DNA from 4 places in the Bradyrhizobium sp. Leo78 genome. Region 3 is predicted to be linked to each of the others. Evidence: predicted binding sites of a transcription regulator. Region 3 holds the regulator's gene; each other region holds the start of a gene.
What was found. The regulator HrcA, encoded in region 3, represses chaperone genes, less so after heat shock. The targets are predictions, from matches to a motif close to GTTAGCACTCNCNNNNNGNGAGTGCTAAC.
Positions count from the first base shown of each region.

Region 1 (7,741 bases), on a different contig from region 3:
CGATTCTCGGACGCATCACCAAACGCGGCAATCGCTACCTTCGCATGCTCTTCCTGCAGGCGGCCCGCGTCGTTCTACTTCGGCCAAGGAATTGGATGCAGCACAGCTTTGGACCTTGGCTTGCCGCCGCGGCTCAACGGTTGCACCATAACGTGCTGGCTACAGCTCTAGCTAACAAGCTGGCCCGCATCGCATGGAGCGTGCTTGTAGAACACCGTGTATACGAGACGCGTCTCAGCACGGCAGCGGTATGATATGAGCGGTATAAGCTTGCTCCGGTTCACCAAAGGGATGACCGCCACCCTTCTCCGCCCCCGTCGCTCGCCGATTAAGGCGAGCGAGCGACGGTGGCTCCGAAGGGATGGCTTCAGTTAATCGTTGAGCCGCTTGGTCGTACCCGCCGAGGTCTGCGAGTTAAATTTGAGGAAGATGGAGGAACGGTCTCGCCGTCGCGTTCGTGATCTGGTGACCCAACTGGCCTTCGAGGGCCTATCCGAGAATGAGATCGGACGCGCGCGGATATCCATGATGGCCAAGAGCGATCTGCTCCACGCGAGGGCCGGATACAGAAGCGCAAGACCAGTCACCGCCGCTCTGCAGATTTAGCTTGCAACGCACGGCCGGTCCATACAGTTGGGTCAAAATGCGAAGAGCTCAGAGTGTGCAAATCTGGCCCGCTCCGCCCCAGTAAGCGGACCTCAATGAGGGGTGTCGCCACTTCGCTGATGGGCCAGAAGCTAACGTCTCCGGCACCCAGCTCTTTTGCCTAGTAAGGAGCGCAAGTGGTTTTCGGTTTCGATGACTATCCGCTCGCCGCAAACAGATCCCACTTCCCGGGCAGTCCTTTGAGTTCGTAAGAACCGCGTTCGGCGAATTTCAACCCGGCTCCGGCGACGAGGTCGGTGACGACGCGCGAAACCAAAACTTCATCGGAGACGCATTGCGACATCACGCGCGCGGCCGCGTGGACGGCGATGCCAGCAATGTCATTGCCTCTAATTTCAATCTCCCCGGTGTGCAGGCCGGCGCGAACGGAGAGTCCGATCTGTTTCGCCGCCGAGCCAAAGGCGAGCGCGCAGCGCACCGCTCGTCCAGGACCGTCGAAGGTTGCTAGAACGCCATCGCCAGTGCTCTTCACCAGATTGCCGCGGTGCTTACCGACCATCTCTCTTGCAATCTGATCGTGATTGTCGAGCAGCCGAAGCCAGCGCGCGTCGCCCATCGCAGTGGCGCTGCGCGTGGAGTCAACGATATCGGTGAATAGCACGGTCGACAGCACGCGCTCAAACTCAACCGCGCCATGATCGCGGCGACCGGTGACGAACTCCTCAATATCTCCGGGCACGGACTCGTTGTTGGCGGTCCAGACCGCGTGGTCGCCAATTGGATATTCAATGTATTTGACGCCCGAGATCGCGGCTGCGAGCTTTCGGCCGAGATCGACCGGCACTTGGAGATCGGCTTTGCTGTGCAACACGAGGGCCGGCACCTGCAACGTCGGCAGGATCGCGGTCACGTCGATCTGGCGGTTGAGTCGTAAGAGTGTTCGCAGTGCACCGGGACTACTCGCCAACCGCTCCCACTTAGCATATTGCGCGATCACGGCTGGATCGACCGCCTCGCTCGGAGCGATAGTTTTGGCCAGTTCGCCAGTACCCCACAGCCTCAGGATCTGCTCGAAACGTGCCTCCCATGCCTCATCCGACAGACGGTCCGCGGATCGGCTGAAACAGCCGGCCAGAATGAGGTGCGACACGCGCTCAGGGTATGTCGCGGCGAATAGCACACTCATGCAACCACCTTCGGAGAAACCGACCAGCGCCGCGTGCTTGGAGCCGATGGTATCCATGACGGCACGGACATCGTCCATGCGCACCTCGAGCGACGGCGCACCGGACATCCGGTCCGACATCCCTTGTCCGCGCTTGTCGAAGGTCACGACCCGGGCGAAGCCCGCGAGCCGCCGCAGAAAAGCGGTGTATCCTGGGAGGTCGTGTTGGAATTCGATATGTGAGATGAAGCCGGGAACCAAAATCAGGTCGATCGGCCCGTCGCCCATCACCTGATAGGCGATGCTAACGTCGCCGCTCCGGGCATATCTCGTCTCGGGCAGTTTGAAGTCAGTCATCGAGCGAAACCTCGGGGCCTACTCCATTGTTGCCGCCTGAATAGCCGAGATCAACCCCGTAGCATCTGCCACTCCGGTTTACGTCTAAAGACCTCAGCCGTAGTCCCGCACATTTCCGCCTTGGGTCACAAGCAGCATTTGACGCCGCTCTGAGCCGCGTCCGGTCTACCCCGGTGAGCTGACGCGGTGATCTTCAATCCGGGTTTCGGCTATGGCTGCAGCTTCTGGAAAAACGCCAGGACATGGCGGCGCCTCAACTGACGGCGTATGACCACTTGGCCCGCTGCATCAACGCCATGTACTTGGAAGACCGACTTCGCAATATCCAGACCGATCATCGAAATTGACTGCATAGGCTGCTCCTTCGAATCGTGGGAGCCTCAAACGACGCCCAGTACTTGGCACTCTCGTGCCGGGGGAGGAGCCGTCCACAGCATCAGATTCGGACTCACAGCTAGCAGAGTTACTTCGCTCGCTTAGTGATCGCCGCCAGCATCCCTTCTCGAGAACCCAGGTTGCAGTCAAAAATCGTGGGGTCGAAACCTCTTGCGCCCCTGTGTCACTGGCATATGTGAGGGCGGTTAGCACTCGCTCATTGCGACTGCCAACGCAAAAATATTCACAAAAGTCAAGGAGGATTGCATGAAGTTTCGTCCGCTTCACGACCGCGTCGTGGTCACGCGCATCGAAGCCGAGGAGAAGTCCGCTGGCGGCATCATCATTCCCGACACCGCCAAGGAAAAGCCTTCCCAGGGCGAAGTTATTGCCGTTGGCCCTGGCGGCCGCGATGAGAACGGCAAGCTGATCCCGATCGACGTGCAGATCGGCGACCGGGTGCTGTTCGGCAAGTGGTCGGGCACTGAGGTCAAGATCGACGGCCAGGAGCTGTTGATCATGAAGGAGAGCGACATCATGGGCGTTCTCACCGACGGGTCGGCCAAGAAGAAGGCCGCCTGATCCATCGCTCGCACCGCTCACCCCTGAGGAGCGCCTGCCGGGCGCCCCGCCAAGGGTGAGACGAGGGTAAGACAAGAACTCAGGGAAACCAACAATGTCAGCCAAAGAAGTCAAATTCGGCGTCGACTCTCGCGACCGCATGCTGCGCGGCGTCGACATCCTCGCCAATGCGGTGAGGGTCACGCTCGGCCCGAAGGGCCGCAACGTCGTCCTCGACAAGTCGTTCGGCGCTCCCCGCATCACCAAGGACGGCGTCGCCGTCGCCAAGGAGATCGAGCTCGAGGACAAGTTCGAGAACATGGGGGCGCAGATGGTGCGCGAGGTCGCCTCCAAGTCCGCTGACGCGGCCGGCGACGGCACCACCACCGCGACCGTGCTCGCAGCCGCGATCGTGCGCGAGGGCGCCAAGGCGGTTGCCGCCGGCATGAACCCGATGGACCTCAAGCGCGGCATCGACCTCGCCGTCGAGGCCGTCGTCGCGGACCTCGAGAAGAACTCCAAGAAGGTCACCTCGAACGACGAGATCGCCCAGGTCGGCACCATTTCGGCCAACGGCGACGCCGAGATCGGCAAGTTCCTCGCCGACGCCATGAAGAAGGTCGGCAATGAGGGTGTCATCACCGTCGAGGAAGCCAAGTCGCTGGAGACCGAGCTCGACGTCGTCGAGGGCATGCAGTTCGACCGCGGCTACATCTCGCCCTACTTCGTCACCAACGCCGACAAGATGCGCGCTGAGATGGAGGACGCTTACATCCTGATATACGAGAAGAAGCTCTCCTCGTTGAACGAGCTGCTGCCGCTGCTGGAAGCCATCGTGCAAACCGGCAAGCCGCTGGTGATCATCGCCGAGGACGTCGAAGGCGAGGCGCTCGCGACCCTGGTCGTGAACCGCCTCCGCGGCGGCCTGAAGGTCGCGGCGGTCAAGGCTCCGGGCTTCGGCGATCGCCGCAAGGCCATGCTGCAGGACATCGCGATCCTGACCGGCGGTCAGGCGATCTCGGAAGACCTCGGCATCAAGCTCGAGAACGTCACGCTCAACATGCTCGGTCGCGCCAAGAAGGTGATGATCGACAAGGAGAACACCACGATCGTCAACGGCGCCGGCAAGAAGGCCGACATCGAGGCGCGCGTCGCGCAGATCAAGGCGCAGATCGAGGAGACCACCTCGGACTACGACCGTGAGAAGCTGCAGGAGCGTCAGGCCAAGCTCGCGGGCGGCGTCGCGGTGATCCGCGTCGGCGGCGCGACCGAGGTCGAGGTGAAGGAGCGCAAGGATCGCGTTGATGACGCGATGCATGCGACCCGCGCCGCTGTCGAGGAAGGCATTCTGCCGGGCGGCGGCGTCGCCCTGCTCCGTGCCTCCGAGCATCTCAAGGGCATCCGCACCAAAAACGACGACCAGAAGACGGGCGTCGAGATCGTGCGCAAAGCACTGTCCGCGCCGGCCCGTCAGATCGCAATCAATGCCGGGGAGGACGGCTCCGTCATCGTCGGAAAGGTGCTGGAGAAGGATCAGTACGGCTACGGCTTCGACGCGCAGACCGGCGAATACGGCAACCTGGTCTCCAAGGGCATCATCGACCCGACCAAGGTCGTGCGCGTGGCGATCCAGAATGCCTCCTCCGTGGCGGCGCTCTTGATCACCACCGAAGCCATGGTCGCCGAGCTGCCGAAGAAGGCCGCTGCCGGCCCCGCGATGCCCCCGGGCGGTGGCATGGGTGGTATGGACTTCTAATCCCGACCATTGAGCGCTCGAAAGAAGAAAGGCCCGGTAGCGATACCGGACCTTTCTGCATTAACTACGTGTCTTCTCGACGACGATCGCTTCCACAAAAGCCGACCCACGGCAGGCTAAAAAAGCTCACCCAGTTGCTCACGAATACAAGGCGAAAACAGAGGGGGACGTGATGATTTGACCGGCGCTGGGCTATAGTCCCCAAAGTCAGCTTATGCCGTCCTTTCGTCAGCCCGAGCGTAGAGGATTTGACCAATGACCAGCGGATATTTTGAAGACGTCGAGGTCGGTGACAGCCAGAAGGCTGGACCCTATTCTGTCTCCAAGGAAGAAATCATTCAGTTCGCCAAGCGGTTTGACCCGAGGCCCTTCCATATCGATGAGGCAGCCGCTGCTCGTTCCGTTTTTGGAGGACTGTCGGCATCTGCTGCCCACACGTTCGCGATCTTCATCTCGCTAAACTAACGAATTACAGCCTCAAGTCCGTGCCATTGCCGGGTTGGGCTATGATGAGCTGCGGCTGCCCAACGCAGTGCGTCCCGGCGACGACCTTTATCTCGAAGCGACCACGTTGGAAAAGCGCGAGTCGAAGTCGAGGCCCGATAGTGGAATCGTTCGCGGCCAGTTCCGCTTGCGCAACCAAAAAGGCGAACCGGTGCTGCAGTGTGTCGGCAACGGTCTCGTTGCGAGGCGACCGGATGCGAAAGGATCAACGTAAGCCAGGATCAAAGGCTGCCTTGGACAGCTTGCATGACCCTATTCGGGTCACGTTCAGGAAGCAGACCTAGCGGCGCTCTGAGCTGAGGTCAGCCACGGGCCAGGAGCAGACTTCGCACCTAACCCACGAATGTTCCCACGCGCCCTGAACCGACATATGGCTTCTAGGGCTGTTTCATCTTGCCGATCGTGGACTCGGGCACCCCCGCGAAATTGTTCGCCAGCAAATAGTTTGGGCTCGACCGCACCCAATGGTCGAGGTCGATCTCCTCAAATTTGCCATTGTCCCACGTTTGCACGATTTCAAGGTCTTCGTCTCCGACATTCCTGATCGCGTGGCCGAAACCCATAGGGATGTAAACCGCATCGCCCGGACTGACGTCAGTGACCTTGCCGCGCCCGCCTGATCCGAACAGCGCGACCTGCCCTTTGCCGCGCAGATAGTAGTGCCATTCGTTCGCATTGGTGTTCCAATGCGGATTGCGCTGCTTACCCTTCTCAATGATCATCAGGCCGCCGGACATCGTCTTGGAGGCCGGGAACTCGTCAATGGAGGCGAGGCGAAACGTGCCGCCCTCGAAGTCACGTACTGCCTTTTGGTCTCGCAGCAGCCTGAATTTGTGTGTCGACTCCCTCGGCCAGGGCGCGTCGAGCGCTTGCGAAATAGGCACAATCGGCCCCGCCTGTATGTAGGTCTCTCCTTTGGGAAAGGCGTCGAACAAGTCCGTCGGCAGATGGAAGTTGGCGGCCACGAGGTTCTTCGGCGTTATGTCAATCCAGTCGGTGATCGAAAAGGTACCGTGCTCGGAGAACGCACCATTGTCGAAGGACAGAACAAAGTGGCAAGGCTTGTCGCCGATGGTTTGGATCGAGTGGCCGTGGCCCCTGGCGAAGTACCAAAGATCGCCCGGCTCGTAGTTGTTGATCTCGCTCGCGCCCGAAGGCTCGACCACCACTGTTTGGCATCGGCCGTCAATGACGAAGGCCCATTCGGCGGCTATGGCATGCCAGTGTAGTTCGCGCGATGCTCCCGGGTTAAGGAACATGTGAACGCCCGCGATCCCTTTGCTTACCGGGAGCTGATGTTCCGTCGATTCCTTTGCCCAGCCGCCCGATGTAAGTTTCGGAACGCTGCCGTCGAGCGGATACTTGAAGTTCGGCATGGCCTCAATGTCTTTTGGGTCGTGGTACGCGACCTTGGCGCCCGGCGGAAGCTGCACTGCGTTTCGGCCATACCCGCCGTCGCCTGGATTGCCCCGATCGTTTGCGGCTGCTCCAGCCGCGTTCTGCATCAGTGCAAGCCCACTAGCGCCAAGCGCGGCTGCGCCTAAAAGAGCACGTCGAGTAGCGTCCATTTGACACCTCCTAACTAACTCACTCCGTTTCAGTTGCTGGAATTGCATTCGCCCTCCCGACCGGTCAGGGCGGGATTGGATTATATCGCGATGTTGGGGACTCTGTCAGAGTTATGGTGCGCGCCGATTTATGACCGCTAATGGGATGGTCCGGCCGTACTCCAGCCCCGCCAGTGATCGAAGCTGGTTCGGGGCACCGAAAAGGAGCACGCCATGTCTCAGAAATCTAGCAGCACAATCGCCGTGGTCGGCATTGATATCGGCAAGAACTCGTTTCACGTCATAGGGCACGATCGGCGTGGTGCGATCGTACTCCGGCAAAAATGGTCGCGTGGCCAGGTCGAGGCGCGACTTGCCAACCTGCCGCCGTGCCTGATCGGGATGGAAGCCTGCGTCGGCGCGCATCATCTCAGCCGCAAGCTCCAAATGCTTGGCCACGACGCCCACCTGATGCCGGCGAAATACGTGCGGCCGTATTCGAAGGGGCAGAAGAATGACTTCCGAGATGCGGAAGCGATCGCCGAGGCTGTCCAACGCCCGACCATGAAGTTCGTCGCGACCAAGACCGCCGATCAACTCGACCTTCAGGCACTGCACCGCGTCCGCGATCGATTGGTCGGTCAGCGTACCGGCGCCATCAATCAGATCCGTGCGTTCCTGCTGGAGCGGGGCATCGCCGTGCGGCAAGGCCTGCATTCCCTGCGGTTCGAGTTGCCGGGTATCTTGGCAACTCGCACCGATGTTCTCTCGCCTCGCATGTTGCGCATCATCGAGGGTCTGGCCGAAGACTGGCGCCGGCTGGATGAGCGTATCGAGGGTCTATCTAGCGAGATCGAAACACTGGCCCGT
Region 1 is NZ_JCAMOT010000069.1:6,476-14,216, reverse strand. Features, by position in the region: gene AC5ZG1_RS41025 (IS110 family RNA-guided transposase) at 1-254, shown strand, start outside; gene AC5ZG1_RS41020 (alpha/beta fold hydrolase) at 803-2,059, opposite strand; partial or broken gene AC5ZG1_RS41015 (IS110 family transposase) at 2,347-2,481, opposite strand; gene groES (co-chaperone GroES) at 2,771-3,085, shown strand; gene groL (chaperonin GroEL) at 3,180-4,820, shown strand; gene AC5ZG1_RS41000 (MaoC/PaaZ C-terminal domain-containing protein) at 5,076-5,285, shown strand; gene AC5ZG1_RS40995 (cupin domain-containing protein) at 5,702-6,892, opposite strand; partial or broken gene AC5ZG1_RS40990 (IS110 family RNA-guided transposase) at 7,106-7,741, shown strand, end outside.
Region 1: the regulator HrcA is predicted to act here: its motif matches at 2,709-2,737, upstream of groES (co-chaperone GroES).

Region 2 (7,741 bases), on a different contig from region 3:
AGCAAGCCCCCCGCCGCAGCGACGGTGGACAGGATTAGCGCCGCGCGCGGCGACAAGCCGCGAAGAACGCGGTCGGCCGGGATCTGCATGCCTCCCATCGTCCCGAAATACAGTGCGCGCACGACGGCGAGCGCCGCATAGGACAGGCCGAACTGCGCCTGCCAGACCGGCAGGAAGGCATAGAGACCGTCGGTATAGCCGTCATGAAGCGCGTGGGTGAGGCACGCGGCCAGCAGGCTGCGCGATTTCGCCGGGGCCGACGAACTTGATGCGGTTTCGCGCGGACGGCTCGCAGCCGCCATCGCTGCGTCGTTCATGTCGATTTCTCCGCTTCCGGGTTGAAGGAGAACTCTTGCAATGATAGAAAATCTACACCGCGATCCCTTTCGGACCCGCCGATGCGCTGATTTTCGCGACAAATCCAATCTGGACTATTGAGGCGACCGTCACAAATCAGTAATAATCGAGCTATGAGTTAGGATTTCTATCCAATGAGTATTCCCGTCCAGCGCAGGACTTTGCCACCGCTCAACGCCGTCCGCGCTTTCGAGGCGGCAGCTCGCCTTGGCAGCTTCAAGGAAGCGGCGACCGAATTGGGCGTGACACATGGCGCAATCAGTCAGCAGGTGCGCCTCCTTGAGGATCGGCTAGGAGCGCCCGCGCTGTTCTGGCGATCAACGCGGCGGGTCACGCTCACACCCGCCGGCACAGCGCTGCTCGAGGAGATCGGCCCGGCGCTCGACCTCATTTCGTCCGCTGTCCGGCGCCATCACGCGACACGCGGCGAAGTGCCGGCCGCCGTGCTGCGCGTCAACGCGCTGGCGACGTTCAGCATGCGCTGGCTTCTTCCCCGGCTGAGCCGTTTTCGCAACGAACGACCCGACATCGAGGTCCGCCTCACCACGTCAAACGACCCGATCGACGCGCTTGCCGACACGTTCGACGTGGTCATCCGCGGCGGCCCGGATTCGTTTCACGGCTTTACGTCCCGGCTGTTTCTTTCGGAGCGCCGATTGCCGGTCTGCAGCCCCGCACTCGTCGCGAAGCTGCCGCTGGAGGACGTTTCCGATCTCGCGCAGCACACGTTGCTGAACGTCACGTCGATGCCGCGGCTATGGCACGATTGGCTGGTGCAAGCCGGACAGCCTCGCGTCACCCCGGCGGCGACGCTGACACTCGATCATTTCTTTCTGACCATTCAGGCGGCGATCGATGGTTTGGGCGTGGCGATGGGACCGACCGCCCTGATCGGCGACGACGTCGCGGCCGGCCGCCTGATCGCGCCGTTTCCCGATGTCAGCCTTCCGGCGAGGAGCTACTTCGCCTACTTGCCCGCGGGCACCGAAAGTGGCTCACAGACAGCGGCGTTTTGCGATTGGCTGGAGCAAGAAGGGCAGCAATCCGCCGGAAACGCAACGGCCGCATGACGAACTGACCATGCCGCCTGGACTGGCAAAACCCTCGAACGTTCCGCAGCGGCTATTGTTCAACGCTTTTATCGATCGTTGCTAGTCTGGATTTCGGTTGTTGCAAATCCCGACCCGAGCCCGACATGCTTCAACGTCGGTCAAAGGGCCCTTGCCAATGCAAATGTCAGCTTCCGGTCACGATGGGTCATTGAATGCCACGCTGAGCGGTGTCCGGCCTCCCCCCGTGAGCTGACGCAGCGATCTTCCATCCGGGTTTCAACTATAGGCCACAAGGCGACCTCGGAGGCAGCCGATTCGGGTGACCTACCGCTCTAGCTCTGTGCGAATTCGATCACGGTGCTGGATGTGCAGCACCTGACATGCATTAAAGTTCTCCAGAAGTATCTTAGCTTTCGCTAGATCGTGGCCGAGGCGGGCGAGGTTTACAATCCGTTGCTCTTGCTCAGCAATGTGTCGTTCGGCCTCGGCAACGTGCCCCTCGGCTTCCTCCAAGTGACGAAGCTGCATCGCGCGAACTTCTGATTGAAGAAGGTCTGACATAGCTCGCTCCCGTCCTGTGCAGGCGGGAGCGCAACCGTCTCTCAGCCACCAGCGCCCGTATCGCTCACTGCCAGTGATGTCCTGACTCTACCATCACCTGATCAGGCAGCGGGATGAATTCGTGGTGCTGTCGCCCGAGGAAAGTGTCGGGGCGGGGGCAAGTCTGGAGAACCCTGATGGGGGCTGAGATAGTTGGCTTGGTCTGTCGAATGACGCGGTCAAGTGCGGCGGCGTTCTCGCGATGGAGCCGCGTTCAGCGAAGTCCGGTCTACCGCGGCGAGCCGACGTAACAATCCATAATGCAGTCTTCAGCTATGGCCACAAGCGGACATCGCTCACCCGGGCCCTCGCACCCGCGCCCTTTGAGCGCTCAGCGGAACAACCTCCACCGTGGCACTTTCGGTCATGCGGTCGCGCTCGATCGTCAGCCGCACCTGCCGGCCGACCGGCGTCAGCCCGATCAGGTTGCGCATCTGCGTCGCGCTGCGGACGGGAATGTCGTTGGCCTTGAGGACGACGTCGCCGCGGCGCAGCCCCGCGCGCTCCGCCGGAGAGCCGGGACTGACTTCCTTGATGCGGGCGCCCTGCGTCGCGCCCGTGGCCGGCGCTTCCATGTCCTCCAGCGCAATGCCGATGCGCCCGCGCTCGACTCGTCCGGTCGCCGCAAGCTGGTTCATTACCTCGCGCGCCATGTTGATCGGCACCGCAAAGCCAATGCCAACATTGCCGCCGCCCGGCGAGATAATCGCCGTATTGATGCCGACCAGCTGACCTCGCAAGTTGATCAGCCCGCCTCCAGAATTGCCGGGATTGATTGCCGCATCGGTCTGGATGAAATCCTCATAGCCGTGCTTGCCGAGCCCGGTGCGCCCGAGCGCGCTGACGAGGCCCGAGGTGACGGTCTGGCCGAGGCCGAACGGATTGCCGACCGCGATCACGAAGTCACCGACCTGAAGCGCGTCGCTGTCGCCGAGTGCAATAGCCTTGAGCCCGGCAGGCTCCCTGATCTGCAGCAGTGCGATATCGGTGGGCGGATCGCGGCCCACAACCCGACCGGCGAACTTGCGGCCGTCCTTGGTCCTGATCTGCACTGCGGTGGCATTGGCGACGACATGGTTCGCCGTCAGCACATAACCGCGCTGGGCGTCGACGATCACGCGCGAACCGGTCGCGCTGACTTCCTTCTCCAGTTGCTTCGGGACGTTGAAGAACTCGCGGAACAGCGGATCCTGGTAAAGCGGATTGTCCTCGCGCACCCGCCCCTGTACCGAAATGTTGACGACCGCCGGCGTCACTTCCCGCACGAGCGGCGCAAGCGTCGGCACGCGGCCTGTATTGAGGTCCGGAATCTGGGCGGTGGCCGGCGCTGCCGACAGCGCCCACCACAACCCGGAGATGACGCCCAGCCATCCGAGCAAACGCAAAACTCGCATGAAATCTCCCCCAGAATCTGTCTTTCGGCCTCTAGCGGCCGCCGCGTCGGTTAGCTGGTTGAGTGAAAATGGCCGTTCAAGAGGCGGCCTGGCACTCGGCCGCCCGGAGTGACAAAAATTTATTTAGGGACCCTTGACGGACTTTTTTCCGCTTCCTAGGTCGTTTTCCGCCCGGGGCCGGTCCCGGACCCGGCTTTATGACATCGCTGACCTGACAAGGAGGATGTGCATGCATTTCCGTCCATTGCACGACCGCGTGCTCGTGCGCCGCATCGATGCCGAAGAGAAGACCGCTGGCGGCATCATCATTCCCGACACCGCGAAGGAAAAGCCGCAGGAGGGCGAGATCGTCGCCGCGGGGCCTGGCGCGAGGAATGAGCAGGGCCAGTTGACCCCGATCGACGTCAGGCCGGGAGACCGCGTGCTGTTCGGCAAGTGGTCCGGCACAGAGGTGAAGATCGACGGCGAGGACTACCTGATCATGAAGGAGAGCGATCTTCTGGGCGTGGTCGACAAGACCGGCTCGCTCAAGAAGGCCGCCTGAGCAAATTGCAAGAGCTGACAGTCATTAGGAGAAAGGAGCAGGCAAATGGCTGCCAAGGACGTGAAATTCTCCACGGAAGCCCGCGAGCGGATGCTGCGGGGCGTGGACACGCTGGCCAACGCCGTGAAGGTCACCCTCGGTCCCAAGGGACGCAACGTCGTGATCGAGAAATCCTTCGGCGCACCGCGCATCACCAAGGACGGCGTCACCGTCGCCAAGGAAATCGAACTGGAAGACAAGTTCGAGAACATGGGCGCACAGATGGTGCGCGAAGTCGCCTCCAAGACCAACGACCTCGCCGGCGACGGCACCACGACTGCGACCGTGCTGGCCCAGGCCATCGTCAAGGAAGGCGCGAAATCCGTTGCCGCTGGCATGAACCCGATGGACCTCAAGCGCGGCATCGATCTTGCGGTCGACGCCATTGTCAATGACCTCAAGTCCCACGCCAAGAAGGTCACCTCCAACGAGGAGATTGCCCAGATCGGCACCATTTCGGCCAATGGCGATACGGAGATCGGCCGCTTCCTTGCCGATGCGATGCAGAAGGTCGGCAATGAGGGCGTCATCACCGTCGAGGAAGCCAAGAGCCTCCACACCGAGCTGGAGGTGGTCGAGGGCATGCAGTTCGACCGCGGCTTTGTCTCGCCCTACTTCGTCACCAACACCGAAAAGATGCGGGTCGAACTCGAGGATCCCTACATTCTGATCCATGAGAAGAAGCTGTCCGGTCTACAGACCATGCTGCCGCTGCTCGAAGCGGTGGTGCAGTCTGGCAAGCCGCTGCTGATCGTGGCCGAGGATGTCGAGGGCGAAGCGCTTGCCGCGCTCGTGGTCAATCGACTGCGCGGCGGCCTCAAGGTCGCGGCGGTGAAGGCGCCAGGCTTCGGCGATCGCCGCAAGGCCATGCTGGAGGATATTGCAATCCTCACCGGCGGCACCGTGATTTCGGAAGATCTCGGCATCAAGCTCGAGAATGTCACGCTGAAGATGCTCGGGCGCGCCAAGAAGGTCGTGATCGACAAGGAGAATACGACCGTGGTCGACGGCGCCGGGCCCAAGAAGGACATCGAAGCTCGTGTCACCCAGATCAAGTCGCAGATCGAGGAGACCACCTCCGATTACGATCGCGAGAAGCTGCAGGAGCGGCTGGCCAAGCTCGCCGGCGGCGTCGCCGTAATCCGTGTTGGTGGTGCGACCGAAGTCGAGGTCAAGGAGAAGAAGGACCGGGTCGACGATGCCATGCATGCGACTCGCGCTGCGGTCGAGGAAGGCATTCTGCCGGGCGGCGGCGTGGCGCTGCTGCGTGCGCTGAAAGCGCTCGATGGCTTAAAGACCGCCAATGCCGACCAGAAGGCCGGCGTCGATATCGTGCGCCGCGCCATCCAGGTGCCGGCGCGGCAGATCGTCCAGAACGCCGGCGAGGACGGCTCGCTCGTCGTCGGCAAGCTGCTCGAGAACTCCGACTACAATTGGGGATTCAACGCGGCCACTGGCGAGTACCAGGACATGGTGAAGGCCGGCGTGATCGATCCCGCCAAGGTCGTTCGCACCGCCTTACAGGACGCGGCCTCCGTCGCGGCTCTGCTGATCACCACGGAAGCACTGGTCGCCGATAAGCCCAAGAAGTCCGAACCGGCCGCGGCAACGCCGCCGACGGATTTCTAATCAAGCACGCGCCCGGCCGGAAACGGCCGGGCTCTCCGCCAACCGCGACGAGAAAGGAAGCTCACAAGCGCCAGGGAGCCTCAGATGAGCACTCGCATTCAGGATCGATCGCGCAAGGTTGGGGCGACGGCAATGCATTGGCTCATGTTCGCCCTCAGCCTTCTCACGATCGCATGGATCAGTTTTCCAACGACAGGAGGATGAGATGACCCGAAACTACGCATCCAGCTCGGCTTGGCCCAAGACATCAGGACGCGGCGTCCGCAGAACCGTCGCAGCCGCTTTTGCCATGGCGATGATGCTCGTGCCCGTTAGCGCCTGGGGGATGGATAGTACGCCAAGGTTGGCGCTCGACAGCGCGGGCCACCTTCTGCCGCTGCCAGCCATTTCCTATCTGGAGTCGGTCCGCTGGATGAGCTGGAAACCGCGGTCCCCGCTTTTCAAGACCGATATCCTGCTGTTGCCGGACAATATTCAGCCAGGCTCCTTTCAACTTCCATCCGAACATGAGCGCAGCTTGCCGAGAGTGAGCTGAGTCCGCACGTGGCGCGATCCGCGCTGCATGGGTCGCGCCTGCTGCTACTGAGGGCAACCATGTTCGAATTGGCACACCGTCAGCAGATTTCCGAGCGCTCCGATTCACACCTGCCCGACGCCGTGCGCGCGTTCCTGATCGAGAGCGACCGGCGGGTGATCGCGCATTGCCATAGCTTGCTGAAGGGAAGCGGCCTATCCGCTGAGGAGCGCCGCCGCTTGATGCGTCTCGCCAGCGAGGCCGAAGCCGAGCTGGAGCATCTGGCCGCCCAAGCTGTGAGCAGCAAAAATTTCGGGAGGCGCCCTTGAAACCATAGTTGTTTTTCGTAGTTTTATTTTGCCGCAAGGCTGCGGCGCCGGATGCCAGATCGGGTCCGGCGGACTGAACTGGGCGCCGGACCGGTGTCCTGCGCTCCTTCGTATCCATCTTGCTCTTAGGAGGACTTGGCTATGAGGAACTTCGATTTCACTCCCCTGTGGCGGTCGACCGTCGGATTCGATCGCATCTTCGATCTGCTCGACGAGACGCAACGGACCGTCGAGGAACACTATCCACCCTACAACATCGAACGGCTGGGCGAAGATCACTATCAGATCACGCTTGCGCTCGCCGGTTTCAGCCCGGACGAGATCGCGATCACGGCCGAGCAGAACGTGCTGACCGTCGAGGGCCGCAAGGCCGACGAGGCGAAACGCGATTACCTCTATCGCGGCATCCCGGCCAAGGGTTTCAAGCGGCAGTTCAATCTTGCCGATTATGTGCAGGTGAAGACGGCAGCGTTCGACAACGGACTGCTGCGGATCGAGCTCGTCCGCGAGCTGCCCGAGACGATGAAGCCCCGCCGCATTCCGATCGGCGGCACCGAGCAGATCACCCACAAGCAGGCGGCCTGACGCCGTCCGTGTTCAACGACATTGGTGCGCATGGTGCGGCATCCGCGCCACCCGGCGTATTTGACAGAGAGGAGTCCAACATGACAATGCGCGATCTAATTCCGTGGAACAAGAACCAGCAGCTCACGACGGGCGAGGCTTACGATCCGTTTCTGACGTTTCACCGTGAGATGAATCGACTTTTCGACGACGTCTTCCGCGGGTTTGGCAGCGTCGGCCGGCCCGGGTCCCCGCTGATCGAAGGCCAGTTTGGCTGGCCACGCATCGAGCTCAGCGAAACCGACAAGGCCGTGACGATTTCCGCCGAGCTTCCGGGACTGAGCGAAAAGGACGTCCAAGTCGAAATCGCAAACGGCGTCCTGTCGATCCGCGGCGAGAAAAAGGCCGAACACGACAATGGCGGCCGCTACAGCGAACGCTACTATGGCTCGTTTGAGCGTCGTATCCCGCTCGATGGCGTCCAGGAAGACAAGGCCGAAGCCAACTTCCGCAATGGCGTCCTCACGGTGAGCCTGCCGAAAACCGAGCAAGCCAGCCAGGGCGTCAAACGGATCGCCATCAACACCAGCAACTGACGTGCCCAGGACGGCGGCGCCCGCGCCGCCGTCCGCCACCAACCTGCAGAAAGGAGCAAGAGGAGAGCAAGACATGAGCAGGCCTGATCGTTTGACGGGCAGTGTAGATGCCCCATTTCATCC
Region 2 is NZ_JCAMOT010000026.1:67,436-75,176, reverse strand. Features, by position in the region: gene AC5ZG1_RS28310 (MFS transporter) at 1-317, opposite strand, end outside; gene AC5ZG1_RS28305 (LysR substrate-binding domain-containing protein) at 492-1,427, shown strand; gene AC5ZG1_RS28300 (hypothetical protein) at 1,734-1,970, opposite strand; gene AC5ZG1_RS28295 (trypsin-like peptidase domain-containing protein) at 2,306-3,403, opposite strand; gene groES (co-chaperone GroES) at 3,633-3,947, shown strand; gene groL (chaperonin GroEL) at 3,993-5,615, shown strand; gene AC5ZG1_RS28280 (hypothetical protein) at 5,821-6,150, shown strand; gene AC5ZG1_RS28275 (hypothetical protein) at 6,210-6,458, shown strand; gene AC5ZG1_RS28270 (Hsp20 family protein) at 6,600-7,043, shown strand; gene AC5ZG1_RS28265 (Hsp20/alpha crystallin family protein) at 7,124-7,618, shown strand; gene AC5ZG1_RS28260 (hypothetical protein) at 7,692-7,741, shown strand, end outside.
Region 2: the regulator HrcA is predicted to act here: its motif matches at 3,491-3,519, upstream of groES (co-chaperone GroES).

Region 3 (7,741 bases):
TGCCCTTCAAGGCTTCCTTCAGGTCGCTGACGGCGTCCTCGATGGCGCGGCGCTCGGTCTCGGCGACCTTCGAGCCATGCTCGGCCAGCGCCTTCTCGGTGGAATGCACCAGCGCGTCCGCATGATTCTTGGCGTCGACGGCCTCACGCCGCTTCTTGTCCTCGGCCGCGTTGGCCTCGGCGTCCTTGACCATCTTCTCGATGTCGGTTTCGGAGAGGCCGCCGGATGCCTGGATCCGGATCTGCTGCTCCTTGCCGGTCGCCTTGTCCTTGGCCGAGACGTTGACGATGCCGTTGGCGTCGATGTCGAAGGTCACCTCGATCTGCGGCATGCCGCGCGGGGCCGGCGGAATGCCCATCAGGTCGAACTGGCCGAGCATCTTGTTGTCGGCCGCCATTTCACGCTCGCCCTGGAAGACGCGGATGGTGACCGCGTTCTGGTTATCCTCAGCGGTCGAGAACACCTGGCTCTTCTTGGTCGGGATCGTGGTGTTGCGGTCGATGATGCGGGTGAACACGCCGCCCAGCGTCTCGATGCCGAGCGACAGCGGGGTCACGTCGAGCAGCAGGACGTCCTTGACGTCGCCCTGCAGCACGCCGGCCTGGATCGCAGCACCGATGGCGACGACCTCATCCGGGTTGACGCCCTTGTGCGGCTCCTTGCCGAACAACTGCTTCACCACTTCCTGAACCTTCGGCATGCGGGTCATGCCGCCGACCAGCACCACCTCGCCGACTTCGGCGGCGGTGAGGCCGGCATCCTTCAGCGCCTTGCGGCAGGGCTCAATGGTCTTCTGGATGAGTTCGTCAACCAGTGCCTCGAACTTGGCGCGGGTCAGCTTCATCGTCAGATGCTTCGGCCCGGTCTGGTCGGCCGTGATGAAGGGCAGGTTGATCTCGGTCTGCGTCGTCGACGACAATTCGATCTTGGCCTTCTCAGCGGCTTCCTTCAGGCGCTGCAAGGCAAGCTTGTCATTGCGCAGGTTGATGCCCTGCTCCTTCTGGAATTCGTCGGCGAGATAGCTGACGAGCCGCATGTCGAAATCTTCGCCGCCGAGGAAGGTGTCGCCGTTGGTCGACTTCACCTCGAACACGCCGTCGCCGATTTCCAGGATCGAGATATCGAAGGTGCCGCCGCCGAGGTCGTACACCGCGATCGTGCCGGACTTGGTCTTGTCGAGACCGTAAGCAAGCGCGGCCGCGGTCGGCTCGTTGATGATGCGCAGCACTTCAAGGCCCGCAATCTTGCCGGCGTCCTTGGTGGCCTGGCGTTGCGCGTCGTTGAAGTAGGCGGGAACCGTGATGACGGCCTGATCGACCTTCTGGCCGAGATGCGCTTCCGCGGTCTCCTTCATCTTCTGCAGGATGAAGGCGGAGACCTGGGAGGGCGAATAGGTCTTGCCGTCGGCCTCGACCCAGGCATCGCCGTTCGATGCCTTGACGATCTTGTAGGGGACAAGCTTCTTGTCCTTCTCGACCATCGGGTCGTCATAGCGGCGGCCGATGAGGCGCTTCACCGCAAAGAATGTCCGTTCAGGGTTGGTCACCGCCTGGCGCTTGGCCGGCTGACCGACGAGGCGCTCGCCATCATCGGTGAGGGCGACGATCGACGGCGTCGTCCGCATGCCCTCGGAATTCTCGATGACCTTCGCGTTCTTGCCATCCATTACGGCAACGCACGAATTCGTGGTGCCGAGGTCGATCCCTATGACCTTTCCCATGATTCTGATTTCCTTCTTTCTAAGGCAGGTTGGCTGGGCCCTGACGGCGCACCGAACCGAACCCCCACACGTTCAAATGCTCGCGATATTGCGACGATGAGCCTCATATAGGAGGGGGGGTAAGGCCTGCAAGGACTGGACGCAACCTTGAGGTCTGAAAAGACTGACGTTTGAAAGATTGTGTCAGTCCGGCCCGGGACCTGTCTGGTCCTGTTTTGGTCCCAGGCTTGGTCTTGGGGCCCACATTAACGAATGCGCAAGAAAGCTGCGACATTGCACCCTGTGCCATCAGGCTGCATGGAGCCGCCCGCCCCTGTCGTCGGGCCATCAAAACCGCTAAAAGCGGGCCAACTGAACGAGGCCCGACAGCTTGCGGCCCGCACCGGCCGCCCATTGAACGGCTTCAATGCCAAACCCGGTAGATCCTTGACATGAACCCCATTCGCCTCCTCGCCGCGGTCACCCTGTTCGTTGCCGCCGCATTTCCCGCCTTTGCCGCGGACGTGGTCTTTCCGCCGGGCGCCCGGGTCGGGATGAAGCCGCTGGTGGGGCTCAATCGCGCGAAAACCTTCACCGGCTTCGAGACCGAGGACCAGGGCGTCAAGGTGCTGGTCACCGACCTGCCGGCGGAGGCCTATGGCGAGGTCGCCAACGCCTTCAAGGCGAACCCGGGCGGCACCGGCGGGATCAAGCCGGAGAGCATCGAGACCGCTGCCGGCCTTGCCTATTACACGGTCGAGAATGCCAAGGATGGCGCCGGCGCTGTGCGGCGCTATTCGATGATCCTGCCCGGGCCGACCTTCTCCGGCTACGTCGCCATGCAGGTCCCGGAGAATGCCGCCAGGATCTATACCGATGACGCCGTCCGCCAGATGTTTTCGACAGCCGCGATCCGGGATCAGGTTCCGGTCGACGAGCAGCTCGGGCTGATGCCGTTCAAGATGACCGAACTGGCGAACTTCAAGAACGTCCGCACGCTGGCACCCGGCGCCGCGCTGATCGTCGCCGATGGCGACGAGAAGAGCGGGTTCGAGGTGGCGCCCTTCATGATCATCGGCATCATCGGCTCGACCGCCGCCTCTCCCGATGATCGCGGCCGTTTTGCCCAGCAGATCGCGACCACGATTCCCGGCGTGCGCGACGGACGGATCACGATGTCGGAGCCGATCCGCATCGATGGCCAGCCCGGCTATGAGACACGGATCGATGCGGTGAGCGGCAAGGACAATACGCCGGTGACCATCGTGCAATGGCTGCGGTTCGGTGCGCAGACCTCGCTGCGCATCATCGGCTCCTCGCCGCGCGATCAATGGTCGACCGCATTCCCGCGCTTCCGCAGCGTGCGCGACGGAATTCAGCCGCGATAACATCTATCTCTGCCGGCCTTTGTCGAGGCCGGCATTAACAGCATTCCGTCAGCCGATGCGTTGAGCAGATTCAGTTCTGCTGTGCGGCGGAAGCCGGCGCGGTTTTTGCGCCGCCCTTGGAGACACCGACCAGCGCCGGACGCAGCACGCGATCGCCGATCGTATAGCCGGCCTGGACCACCTGCACCACTGTGCCCGAGGGCACGGAGGGGTCGGGAACCTCGTACATCGCCTGCTGAAAGTTCGGATCGAACTTCTCGCCGGTGGGATCGAACTTCTTGACGCCGTTCTTCTCCAGCGTGGCGTGCAGCGAACGCTCGGTCAATTCGACACCCTCGATCAGGGCCTTCAGCCCGGGGTCGGCGGCCGCCTTGGCCTCCGCCGGGACGGCGTCGAGGGCACGCTGCAGATTGTCGGCGATGTCGAGGATGTCGCGGGCAAAGCCGGTGATGCCATAAGCGCGCGCATCCGCGATCTCGCGGCTGGTGCGCTTGCGCAGGTTTTCCATCTCGGCCAGCGTGCGCAACGTCCGATCGCGCGCTTCATTGAGCTCCTTGGTCAAGGCTTCCGCCGATCCCTGTTCGGGATCGTCGGGCATGACGTAGGGCTTCGAGACCACGGGCTCGCCTGTCTGCGCCGGGTTCTCGGCGTTGTCGTTTGGCCGGTTCGGATCGGTCATGGCTTGCCTTTTCGAAAAATCACGTCTGATCAACAGTTAAGGATTGGCTGGCCCGGATATCGTGCTTTGGGCCATGAAAATCAAGCGCAACCGGCCCCGTTTCGGGGTTAGAGCGTTTTCGAGCGAAGCATGCCCTCGGACCTGATCCGAGGGTGGACACCGCTTCGCGTGAAGAAAGCGCGTCAAAACAAGAATCTAGAGTTCCGGTTCTGATTCCATCAGAACCGGAAATGCTCTAGCCGCCGAGGATCCTGCTGACGAGGCGCGCGGCATAGTCCACGGTCGGGATCACCCGCGCATAATTCAGCCGGGTTGGCCCGATCACGCCGAGCACGCCCACGATACGGCCGGCGCCGTCGCTATAGGGCGCAACGATGGTCGAGGACCCCGACAGCGAGAACAATTTGTTCTCCGACCCGATGAAGATCCGCACGCCATCGGCGCTTTCCGCACGCCCCAGAAGGTCGATCACGCCGCGCTTGGTCTCGAGATCATCGAACAGCGACTTGATGCGCTCGAGATCCTCGAGCGCATGCAAATCCTCCAAGAGATTGGCGTGCCCGCGCACGATGAGCTGCCGGTCTTCATTGTCGCCGCCCGACCAGCTCGCAAGCCCTGCAGAGATCACCTTCTGCGTCAATTGATCGAGCTCGGCGCGACTTTGTCCCAGCGCGGTCTCGAGTTCGAGCCGCGCTTCGGCGAGCGTACGGCCGAGGATGCGTGCATTGAGGAAGTTGGTGGCCTCGATCAGTGCCGAGGATGGAACACCCGGCGGCAAGCTCAGCACCCGGTTCTCGACCTGCCCGTCTTCGCCGACCAGCACCACCAGCGCACGTTCCGGCTCCAGCCGCACGAACTCGATATGCTTCAGCCGCGCATTGGATTTGGGCGTCAGCACCACGGCGGCGGCGCGGGTGAGGCCGGATAGCCGGATCAAGGCCTCATCGAGCGCTGCCTCGACCGACTGCGCGCGGCCGACAGTAGCCAATTGGCTCTGGATCGATTGCCGTTCCGCCTCCGTGAGATGGCCGACCTGCATCAGCGCATCGACGAAAAAGCGCAGGCCCAATTCGGTCGGCAGTCGGCCGGCGGAGGTATGCGGCGCGTAGATCAGTCCGAGTTGTTCGAGATCGGACATCACATTGCGCACCGAGGCCGGCGACAGCGGCAGCGCGATCAGACGCGAGATGTTACGCGAGCCGACCGGCTCGCCGGTCGCCAGATAACTTTCGACGATTTGACGAAAAATGTCGCGCGAACGCTCGTTGAGCTGGGCAAGCCCGGCGTGCGGCGCGATCAAACCAACCGGTTCGTGTTGAGCCACAATAACTCCCTCACAACTGCCTCTAATTTGACCATCCACACGCCCGGTGACAAGCGTGCATTACCCGCCCGGAAGCCGGCCAAAAAGCTTGCCGCTGCGGCTGCCCGCTCCTACAAGCACCGCCAGCCATATCGCTCGAATTCCCGGAGGATTCCCATGCGGCCAAGCCGCCGTGCACCCGACGAACTGCGCCCCGTCTCATTGGAACGCGGCGTGGTCAAATATGCCGAGGGTTCCTGCATGGTGAAATTCGGCGACACCCATGTGCTGGTCACTGCGACCCTGGAAGACCGCCTGCCGCCATGGCTGAAGGGCCAGGGCCGCGGCTGGGTCACCGCCGAATACGGCATGCTGCCCCGCGCCACGCTGGAACGTACCCGGCGCGAGGCCTCCGCCGGCAAGCAGGGCGGGCGTACCATCGAGATTCAGCGCCTGATCGGCCGTTCGCTCCGTGCCACCATCGATCTGGAAGCGCTGGGCGAGCGCCAGATCACGGTCGATTGCGACGTGCTGCAGGCCGATGGCGGCACGCGCACCGCCTCGATCACCGGCGCCTGGGTCGCGCTTGCCGACTGCATCAACTGGATGAAGACCCGCAACATGCTGAAAACCAACGTGTTGCGCGACAACGTCGCGGCCATCTCCTGCGGCATCTATAATGGCACGCCGGTGCTCGACCTCGACTATGCCGAGGATTCTGAAGCCGAGACCGACGCCAACTTCGTCATGACCGGCGACGGCCGCATCATCGAGGTACAGGGCACCGCGGAAAAGACGCCGTTCTCGCAGGACGAGTTCCTGGCGCTGATGGCGCTGGCGCGCAAGGGCGTGGCGCGGCTGGTCGACTTGCAGAAAATGGCAGTGGCGTAGTCAATAGGCCATGCACCGCCGAATCACTGGAAAGCTCGTGATCGCGACCCACAATCCCGGCAAGCTTGCCGAGATGCGCGAATTGCTGGCGCCGCATGGCGTGGAGGCGATCTCGGCAGGCGATCTCGGTCTTGGCGAGCCTGAGGAGACCGGCGACAGTTTTCGCGCCAATGCCGCGATCAAGGCGATTGCGGCAGCCAAGGCCGCCGATCTCCCGGCATTTGCCGATGATTCCGGGCTGGTGGTCGACGCGCTGGACGGCGCCCCCGGCATCTATTCGGCGCGCTGGGCCGGCGAAAACAAGGATTTCACCGCCGCGATGACGCAGATCGAGCGCCTCTTGCAGGAACGTAGCGCCACGGCGCCCGACCGCCGGAGCGCTCATTTCGTTTCCGCGCTCTGCGTCGCCTGGCCGGATGGGCACCTCGAAGAGGTCGAAGCGCGTGCCGATGGAACTTTGGTGTGGCCGCCGCGCGGCACCGCGGGTTTCGGCTATGATCCCATGTTCCTGCCGGATGGCCATACCCGCACCTTCGGCGAGATGACGAGCGTCGAGAAGCACGGGCTGCCGCCGCTCGGACTCGGCCTGTCGCACCGGGCCCGTGCCTTCGTCAAATTGGCGGAGATATGCCTTGACTGACCGGGACCAGGCAGCCTTCGGCGTCTACGTGCACTGGCCGTTCTGCCTGTCGAAATGCCCGTATTGTGATTTCAACAGCCACGTCAGGCATACGCAGATCGATGAGGCGCGCTTTGCCCGTGCCTTTGCGCGCGAGATCGAGACCACCGCGGCGCGCGTCCCCGGCCGCGAAGTGTCCTCGATCTTCCTCGGCGGCGGTACGCCGTCATTGATGCAGCCGCAGACGGTCGGCGCGATCCTGGATGCGATCGGCAAGTATTGGCGCGTCGCTCCCGATGTCGAAGTGACACTGGAAGCCAATCCGACGAGCGTCGAAGCCACACGGTTTCGCGGCTATCGCGCCGCCGGCGTCAACCGCGTATCGCTCGGCGTGCAGGCGCTCGATGATGCCTCGCTGAAGGCGCTGGGGCGATTACACACTGCGCGCGAAGCGCTCGATGCGGTCGCCGTCGCCCGTCAATCTTTCGATCGCTATTCCTTCGACCTGATCTACGCCCGGCCCGATCAAACTCCCGCGATGTGGGCCGACGAACTGAAGCATGCGATCGCGGAAGCCGCCGAGCATCTGTCGCTCTATCAACTCACGATCGAGGAAGGCACGCCGTTCTTTGGCCTGCATGCCGCCGGCAAATTGCAGACGCCGGACGAGGCGGTCGCGCGCGCGCTTTACGACGTGACGCAAGAGGTCTGTACGCAAGCAGGCCTGCCGGCCTACGAGATCTCCAATCACGCCCGCCCCGGCGCGGAGTGCCGGCACAATCTCGTCTATTGGCGTGGCGACGAATATGCCGGCATCGGCCCGGGCGCACATGGCCGCCTCGACATCAACGGCCGCCGTCACGCCACCGCGACCGAGAAGCGGCCGGAAGCCTGGGTGATGCGTGTCGAAACCAATGGCAGCGGCGTCATCACGGACGAGGTGCTCAACAGCGAGGAGCGCGCCGACGAATTCCTGCTGATGGGGCTTCGTCTCGCCGAAGGCATCGACCCCACGCGCTATGCGTCGCTCTCAGGCCGTGCACTCGACCCGCGCCGCATCGCGGTGCTGCGCGAAGAGGGCGCCATCATCGTCGACACCGACGGACGGCTACGCGTGACCAAGTCAGGTTTCCCGGTGCTGGATGCCGTGGTGGCGGATTTG
Region 3 is NZ_JCAMOT010000002.1:313,287-321,027, reverse strand. Features, by position in the region: gene dnaK (molecular chaperone DnaK) at 1-1,720, opposite strand, end outside; gene AC5ZG1_RS03955 (hypothetical protein) at 2,152-3,087, shown strand; gene grpE (nucleotide exchange factor GrpE) at 3,158-3,766, opposite strand; gene hrcA (heat-inducible transcriptional repressor HrcA) at 4,002-5,090, opposite strand; gene rph (ribonuclease PH) at 5,247-5,960, shown strand; gene rdgB (RdgB/HAM1 family non-canonical purine NTP pyrophosphatase) at 5,971-6,600, shown strand; gene hemW (radical SAM family heme chaperone HemW) at 6,593-7,741, shown strand, end outside.

Region 4 (7,741 bases), on a different contig from region 3:
CGATCCCGAGATGCACGCGTCCTCGACGATGGATGCCATCGTCAAGGGCACCGCGGCCGGGCTTGAACTGTTGCTCAACATCGTCGCGATGCTGCTCGTGCTGGTGGCGCTGGTCTATCTCGTCAACGCGATGCTCGGGATCCTGCCGGACATCGGCGGCGCCAAGATTTCTCTGCAGCGTCTGCTCGGCTATATCATGGCCCCGGTGTGCTGGCTGATGGGCCTGCCGTGGTCGCAAGCCATCACTGCGGGCAGCCTGATGGGGACCAAGACCGTGCTGAACGAATTGATCGCGTATGTCGATCTGTCGAAGCTTCCCACCGACGCGCTGGATGCGCGCTCGCGCCTGATCATGCTCTATGCGATGTGCGGCTTCGCCAATTTCGCCAGCCTCGGCATCATGATCGGCGGCCTCAACACGATGGCGCCGACGCGGCGCGAGGAGATCAATTCGCTCGGGCTGAAGTCGATCGTATCGGGCACGCTGACAACCTGCCTGATGGGCGCGATCGTGGGGCTGTTGACGTAGCCGCTCCGTCATTCCGGGGCGATGCGAAGCATCGAACCCGGAATCCATCGGGCCGCGGGCACAAGCGGAGGAATGGATTCCGGGTTCGCGCTACGCGCGCCCCGGAATGACAGCGAGTATTACGTCGTCAACTCCACCGTCTTGAACTCAGCCGGCAGGATGATCTCGAGCAGTTCGACGTCGTCAGAATAATCGAGGATCATGTGCCTGATCTTCGGCGGCTGGGTCCAGGCGCTGCCTTGCTGCATCAACGTCTCGCCCTGCCCTTCCATGTAGGTTTTCACCCAGCCCTTGAGCACATAGACCATCTGGAACTGGACGTCGTGATAATGCAGCTTTGACACCTCTTCCGGATTGCACGGCCCGACCAGCCGGATCACATGCGCCTGCGCAAGCCCGTGCGTGGCGTCGGCAAAGCCGAGATCGCGATATTGCGCATAAGCGCGCAGCCCGTCGGCCTTGAAGTCTTCTTCGCGATGATGGCTCACCGCAATGCGTTGCTTCGGCTGCGCCTTATGTGCCGCCTTGGATACGCGGCCCTTGGACTTGATCGCCTTGCGGGCGGTGGATTTGGCGGCGGTCTTGTGGCCCGTCCATTTCTTCCGGACCGCCGTCTTGGCCGCGGGTCTTGATGTCACCTTCTTAGCCATGGCCTGCCTCCCTGTTGCAGGCGTCCGCGACGCGGACGCGTCCAGGGAACGTTACCACCGTTCCGCCCGGCAGCAATCGGTCTTCGCGTCTCAGTGCAAGCGGAAGACGCCGTCGACGGCGCGCAGCTCCGCCGGCTTGATCAGCTTGGAATGCGCAACGGTCACCGAGTGCAGCGGCCCCTCGAGCTGCTCCTGCCAGAAGGCGAGGAAATCCTGCAGCGCAGGGAATTTCGGGAAGAGGTCGTAATTCTGCCAGACGTAGGTCTGCAGCAGTGAAGGATGGTCCGGCATTCGGTAGAGGATCTGTGCCGTCGTCAGCCCATAACCCAGCATCTGCTTCCGGAAATCGTCGGAAGCAACCCCACCAACCCGCGAGACCATATGCCAACCTCCATTTTTTCGAAGGAGCGCATTCACGGGATGGCCTGCTAGCCGAGCCACCCCCGCGGAGATGCGCTCACATGAGGGAATTGTGACGCATAGGGCCAACTCATCACAAGCCCAAATGTTTAGGTGGCTGTTGAAAAATCGTGCATTAGCAGCAACTTAGCGCATCTGCTAATGCAGACCTCCCGCTCGCCCGCCGGCCAGGTTAATGATGATAAACGATACTGGCAGGCGGCGATTTCGAGTGCCAATTTTTCTGCTACAAACCCTTGCTCCCACACAAAGTCTGGCCTATCTCCATCGCGGCTGGCTTGGCACTCGCCAAGACAGACTGCTAACGCTCCAGAATTCTACAGCATCCAGAATAGCTTAGGAGGACTGCATGAGTTTCCGTCCGCTTCACGACCGCGTCGTGGTCAAGCGCATCGACGCCGAAGAGAAGACCGCTGGCGGCATCATCATTCCAGACACTGCCAAGGAAAAGCCCTCCCAGGGCGAAGTCGTCGCCGTCGGCCCGGGTGGCCGCGACGAGTCCGGCAAGCTGATCCCGATCGACCTCAAGGTTGGCGATCGCGTCCTGTTCGGCAAGTGGTCCGGCACCGAAGTCAAGATCGACGGCCAGGAGCTGTTGATCATGAAGGAAAGCGACATCATGGGCGTCCTCGACGTCCCCGCTTCCAAGAAGAAGGCGGCCTAAGGCCCTCCCTCCCAGGATAAATCCCTCAAGGAAAAACTCACATGGCAGCTAAAGAAGTCAAATTCTCCGTCGAGGCGCGCGACAAGATGCTGCGCGGCGTCGACATCCTCGCCAATGCGGTGAAGGTCACCCTCGGTCCGAAGGGCCGCAACGTCGTGCTCGACAAGTCGTTCGGCGCTCCCCGCATCACCAAGGACGGCGTCACCGTCGCCAAGGAGATCGAGCTCGACGACAAGTTCGAGAACATGGGCGCCCAGATGGTGCGCGAAGTCGCCTCCAAGTCCGCTGACGCGGCCGGCGACGGCACCACCACCGCCACCGTGCTGGCCCAGGCGATCGTGAAGGAAGGCGCCAAGTCAGTCGCCGCCGGCATGAACCCGATGGACCTGAAGCGCGGCATCGACCTCGCGGTCGAGGCTGTGGTTGCGGACCTGCAGAAGAACTCCAAGAAGGTCACCTCCAACGACGAGATCGCCCAGGTCGGCACCATCTCCGCCAACGGCGACGCCGAGATCGGCAAGTTCCTCTCCGACGCCATGAAGAAGGTCGGCAATGAGGGCGTGATCACGGTCGAGGAAGCCAAGTCGCTGGAGACCGAGCTCGACGTCGTCGAGGGCATGCAGTTCGACCGTGGCTACATCTCGCCCTACTTCGTCACCAACGCCGACAAGATGCGCGTTGAGATGGACGACGCCTACATCCTCATCAACGAGAAGAAGCTCTCCTCGCTGAACGAGCTGCTGCCGCTGCTCGAGGCCGTGGTGCAGACCGGCAAGCCGCTGGTCATCGTCGCTGAAGACGTCGAAGGCGAAGCCCTCGCCACCCTGGTCGTCAACCGCCTCCGTGGCGGCCTGAAGGTCGCAGCCGTCAAGGCTCCGGGCTTCGGCGATCGCCGCAAGGCCATGCTGCAGGATATCGCGATCCTGACCGGCGGCCAGGCGATCTCGGAAGACCTCGGCATCAAGCTGGAGAACGTCACGCTGCAGATGCTCGGTCGCGCCAAGAAGGTGATGATCGACAAGGAGAACACCACGATCGTCAACGGCGCCGGCAAGAAGGCCGACATCGAGGCGCGCGTGGCGCAGATCAAGGCGCAGATCGAGGAGACCACCTCGGACTACGACCGTGAGAAGCTGCAGGAGCGTCTGGCCAAGCTCGCGGGCGGCGTCGCGGTGATCCGCGTCGGCGGCGCGACCGAGATCGAGGTGAAGGAGCGCAAGGATCGCGTTGATGACGCGATGCACGCGACCCGCGCGGCTGTGGAAGAAGGCATCGTTCCGGGCGGCGGCGTCGCCCTGCTCCGTGCTTCCGAGCAGCTCAAGGGCATCCGCACCAAGAACGACGACCAGAAGACCGGCGTCGAGATCGTGCGCAAGGCGCTGTCGGCGCCGGCCCGCCAGATCGCGATCAACGCTGGTGAAGACGGCTCGGTCATCGTCGGCAAGATCCTCGAGAACAAGACCTACGCTTACGGCTTCGACTCGCAGACCGGCGAATATGCCGATCTGGTCAAGAAGGGCATCATCGACCCGACCAAGGTCGTGCGCGCCGCGATCCAGAACGCAGCCTCCGTGGCGGCACTCTTGATCACCACCGAGGCGATGGTCGCCGAGCTGCCCAAGAAGGGCGGCGCCGGCCCCGCAATGCCTCCGGGCGGCGGCATGGGCGGCATGGACTTCTAAGCAGTCCTCGCTTCAGAGCGATCCACGAAACGCAAAACCCCGGCAGCAATGCCGGGGTTTTTGTTTCAGTCGTCTTGATTTTGCGCACGGGCCGGCAATACGCTCAGCCGTCATTCCGGGGCGCGCGAAGCGCGAGCCCAAAATCCATTTCACGGCTCGCTCATGGCCTATTACGTCTACCTGCTCGCCAGCAAGAAATACGGCACGCTGTATCTCGGCGTGACCAACGACATCATTCGCCGCATCTATGAGCACAAGACCAAGGCGGTAGCCGGTTTCATCAAGCGATACACGGTGGACAGACTGGTCTGGTTCGAAATCTACGATGACCCGACGACAGCCATCGCGCGGGAGAAAGAACTGAAGAAGTGGCGAACGGACTGGAAGATTCGGCTCATCGAGGAGAAGAATCCCGACTGGAGCGATCTTTATCCGGAAATCACCGCCTGAATTTGCGGATGAATGGATTCCGGGCTCGCGCTTCGCGCGCCCGGGAATGACGAGAGACGAAAACATCCTCCGCCGTCATTCCGGGGCGGCGCGCAGCGCCGAGCCCGGAATCCATTTCGCCGCTTGCGCAGGCAGTGGCCGGACTCATTTCGGCGGCTGCAGCTCGACGTCGTAGCGGGCGTAGATCCGGGCGAGTGTGCCGTCGGCCAGCAAGGCCTCCAGCGCAGCGTCGATGCCTTGTCGCAGCTTCTCGTCCGGACTGAGTATCCCGACGGCGACATTCCAGTTCAGGTCCGGCTCGTCCTCGAAGGCAGGGATGCGGCGGACGCGTGCGTCGGGATGGGTGTGGTTGAACCAGCCGATGGTGGCGGGCGTGACCGCCGCGGCATCGATCTCGCCTTTGGCGAGAGCTTCCATGATGTCATCCTCGAACGCAAACGGCGACGCCTTGACCCCTCGCTTGCCGAGCATCATGGACACGATCGAGCCGACCTGCACGCCGACCCGCTGCTCCGATCCCAACTCCGCCAGTGACGCCGCGGTAGAGTTCGGTCCCACCGCCAGCACGACGCCGCTGCGGTGATAGGGCCGCGACATGCGTAAGCCCACCTCTGCCAGCACCGCGCGGTCGGCGATCGCATCGAGGATGACGTCGCAATCGGCGCGGCGATACTGAAAGCTGTTGATAACCCAGTGCTGCTCCAGCGAAACCTCGAGCCGCTTCGCCAGCTCCCTGGCGATTTCGACCTGGAATCCCGGAACGTCGCCCTGCCTGCTGGCAAACGGCAGCGCGTTGGGATGCGCACAGAGCGTGAGCGCACCGCGCTGCCGGATCGCGTCAAGCGGGCGCGCCGCGGCGTCGGCGGCGCCGCACAAGGCCAGCAGGCTCGCGAGAACGACCAATCGCATTGCCGGCATCACTCCTCGAGCGCCCGGATATAGGCCACGATCGCCATGATCTGGCTCTCCGAAAAGGCGCCGCCGAAGGCCGGCATCGCGCCCGGCTTGCCCTTCCTGATCCGCTCCGCGAGGAAATCGTCGTCACGTTTCGTGCCGGCGAGCTTCGGTCCCTTGCCGGCGACGCGGCCGCCGTTCTGGTGACAGAAGCCGCAAGAGGTCGCGAACATGGTGCCGCCCTCGATGTCGCTCTCCTTGGCCGACCGATCCTGGTTAGGCGCCTGGCTTTGCTGCGCGCAGACGCCCAACGGCCACGAGGACTGCCACAACAGCGCAATGCCAGTGGCGAGAAAGATTGATTTCGACATTCGCATCAGGATTGCAGCAGTGGGACGCCACGGCGCCCCACCGCCTCCCCGTTCTTATTGTTGTTACTTCAGCGAAAAGACGACGAGCGCACCGGCATCCTTCGGCATGCTCTTGTAGGGCTCGCCGAACAGTGCCGGAAATTCATCGGCCACCATGCCGCCCCATCCGGCCGGCACCGCGATGTACTGCTTGCCGCCAGCGGTGTAGCTGATGATGCCGCCATTATGGCCGACGCCGTTATAGTGCGACCACAATTCCGACCCGGTCTCGGCATTGTAGGCGTGCAGCACGCCGCGCGAGTCCGGCACGAATACCAGATTGCCGCCGGTCGCGAGCACGCTGGCGAGCGGCGGCTCGCTGAAGGTGACCTCCCACTTCTTGTCGCCGGTCACGGGGTCGCGGGCACTGAGATGTCCGCGCGCCGGTCCGTCCGGCGGCGGGACCAGCTTGAAGTTGGCGCCGATGTTGAGCTGCGCCATCGGCTCGGTGATCGGCGTGGTCTTCACCACGTCCACGTCCATGCACCATTCCTGTCCGAGCTTGTACCAGAGGCCGGTCTTCGGGTTGTAGGAGCCCGCGTTCCAGCTAATGCCACCGGCGATCGCCGGGCAGAGCGGCGAGTTCGTCTGGCCAAGCGACAGATCGCGCCGACCAATCAGTTCGCCGGTCTTTGGGTCGATATCCTTCACGAAGTTGATGTTCTTCGCGAGCCGCCACACGTTCTGCACTTTCCCATTGGTGCGATCGTAGACAAAGACGAAGCCGCCCTTGTTCGGATGCACGACGAGCTTGCGGCCGTCGCGGTCGATCATCAGGAATTCACCGACCGCCGAATCGAAGTCCCAGGCGTCGTGCGGCAGCTCCTGGTGATAGAACTTCAGCTTTCCGGTATCGGGATCGAGTGCGATGACCGAGGTGGTGTAGAGGTTGGTGCCGGGCCGCGGCCCGCTCTTCTGCCAATCCGCGCCGGACCAGTCGTACAGCGGTGCGGGGTTCGCCGTGCCCCACCAGATCGTGTTGCTCTCCTGATCGTAGCCGCCCGGCATCCAGGCGCCACCTCCGCCGGTGCGCCAGGACTCATTGCCCCAGGTCGCCTTGGCGTCCTCGGTGCCGGCGACCGTGAAGAACTCCCATTTCTTCTGGCCGGTCTTGATATCGACGCCGAATAGCGGGCCACGCGAGGTCCACTCGCCGCCCTGGCTGCCGATGATGACGGTGTCCTTCACCACTAGCGGCGCGCCGGTGAAGCCGACGGTGAGCTTCTTGGAATCGACCAGCTTGGTGTCCCACGCTGGCTTACCGGTTTTCATATCAAGCGCGATGAGACGGCCGTCGACGGTGCCGACCAACACCTTGCCATCGCCGAGCGCGACGCCACGGTTGTACGGCGAGTGCGTTTGCATCGCCACCAGTTGTTCGTCGAGTTCGGGGAAATACGACCAGATCAGCTTGCCGGTCGCGCCATCGAGCGCGTAGACGCGGCTGTAGGAGCCCGAATAGTACAGCACGCCGTCAGCAGCGAGCGGCATCGACTGCAGGCCGCGCGTCGAGCGACCCGGCATATGGATCCATGCGACCTGAAGATTCTTGACGTTATCAGCGTTGATCTGATCGAGCGCGCTGTAGTGATACGACTTGTAGCCGCCATGGTAGGTCAGCCAATCGTTCGGCGTCTGCTCAGCCGCCTGCAGGCGCGCCGGATCGATCGCCAATGCGGGTGACGCAACAGCCACAGCGGCCAGCACGAATGCCGCACCGCACGTAAGGTACTTGATACCGATTGCCATTGGATTCCTCCCCTTTGATTTTTGGTTTTCATGTCATCAAAATTGCATCCCGCCTGCTTCGCGCAGCGGTTTTGTCCTCCCTCTTGTGATTGTCGATTTGTCGTCTCGGCGCGTACATAGCTCTCCCTCTTGGCGGAGAATGTCGAAGCGCACCCGTGGATAGAAAATAGCCTAGAATGCCCTCTCGAACTGTCAAGCTTCAACACGGCCCTGAGCGCGGCCTTTTGTGTTCCCCGCCGAAACGCGAGCGTCTAGAAGTGGATCGATTTTGCCTGGAAATTGTGACCTGTCTT
Region 4 is NZ_JCAMOT010000012.1:76,587-84,327, forward strand. Features, by position in the region: gene AC5ZG1_RS17655 (NupC/NupG family nucleoside CNT transporter) at 1-529, shown strand, start outside; gene AC5ZG1_RS17660 (cupin domain-containing protein) at 649-1,179, opposite strand; gene AC5ZG1_RS17665 (usg protein) at 1,270-1,560, opposite strand; gene groES (co-chaperone GroES) at 1,949-2,263, shown strand; gene groL (chaperonin GroEL) at 2,305-3,945, shown strand; gene AC5ZG1_RS17680 (GIY-YIG nuclease family protein) at 4,108-4,395, shown strand; gene AC5ZG1_RS17685 (substrate-binding periplasmic protein) at 4,540-5,304, opposite strand; gene AC5ZG1_RS17690 (c-type cytochrome) at 5,313-5,660, opposite strand; gene AC5ZG1_RS17695 (pyrroloquinoline quinone-dependent dehydrogenase) at 5,724-7,448, opposite strand.
Region 4: the regulator HrcA is predicted to act here: its motif matches at 1,877-1,905, upstream of groES (co-chaperone GroES).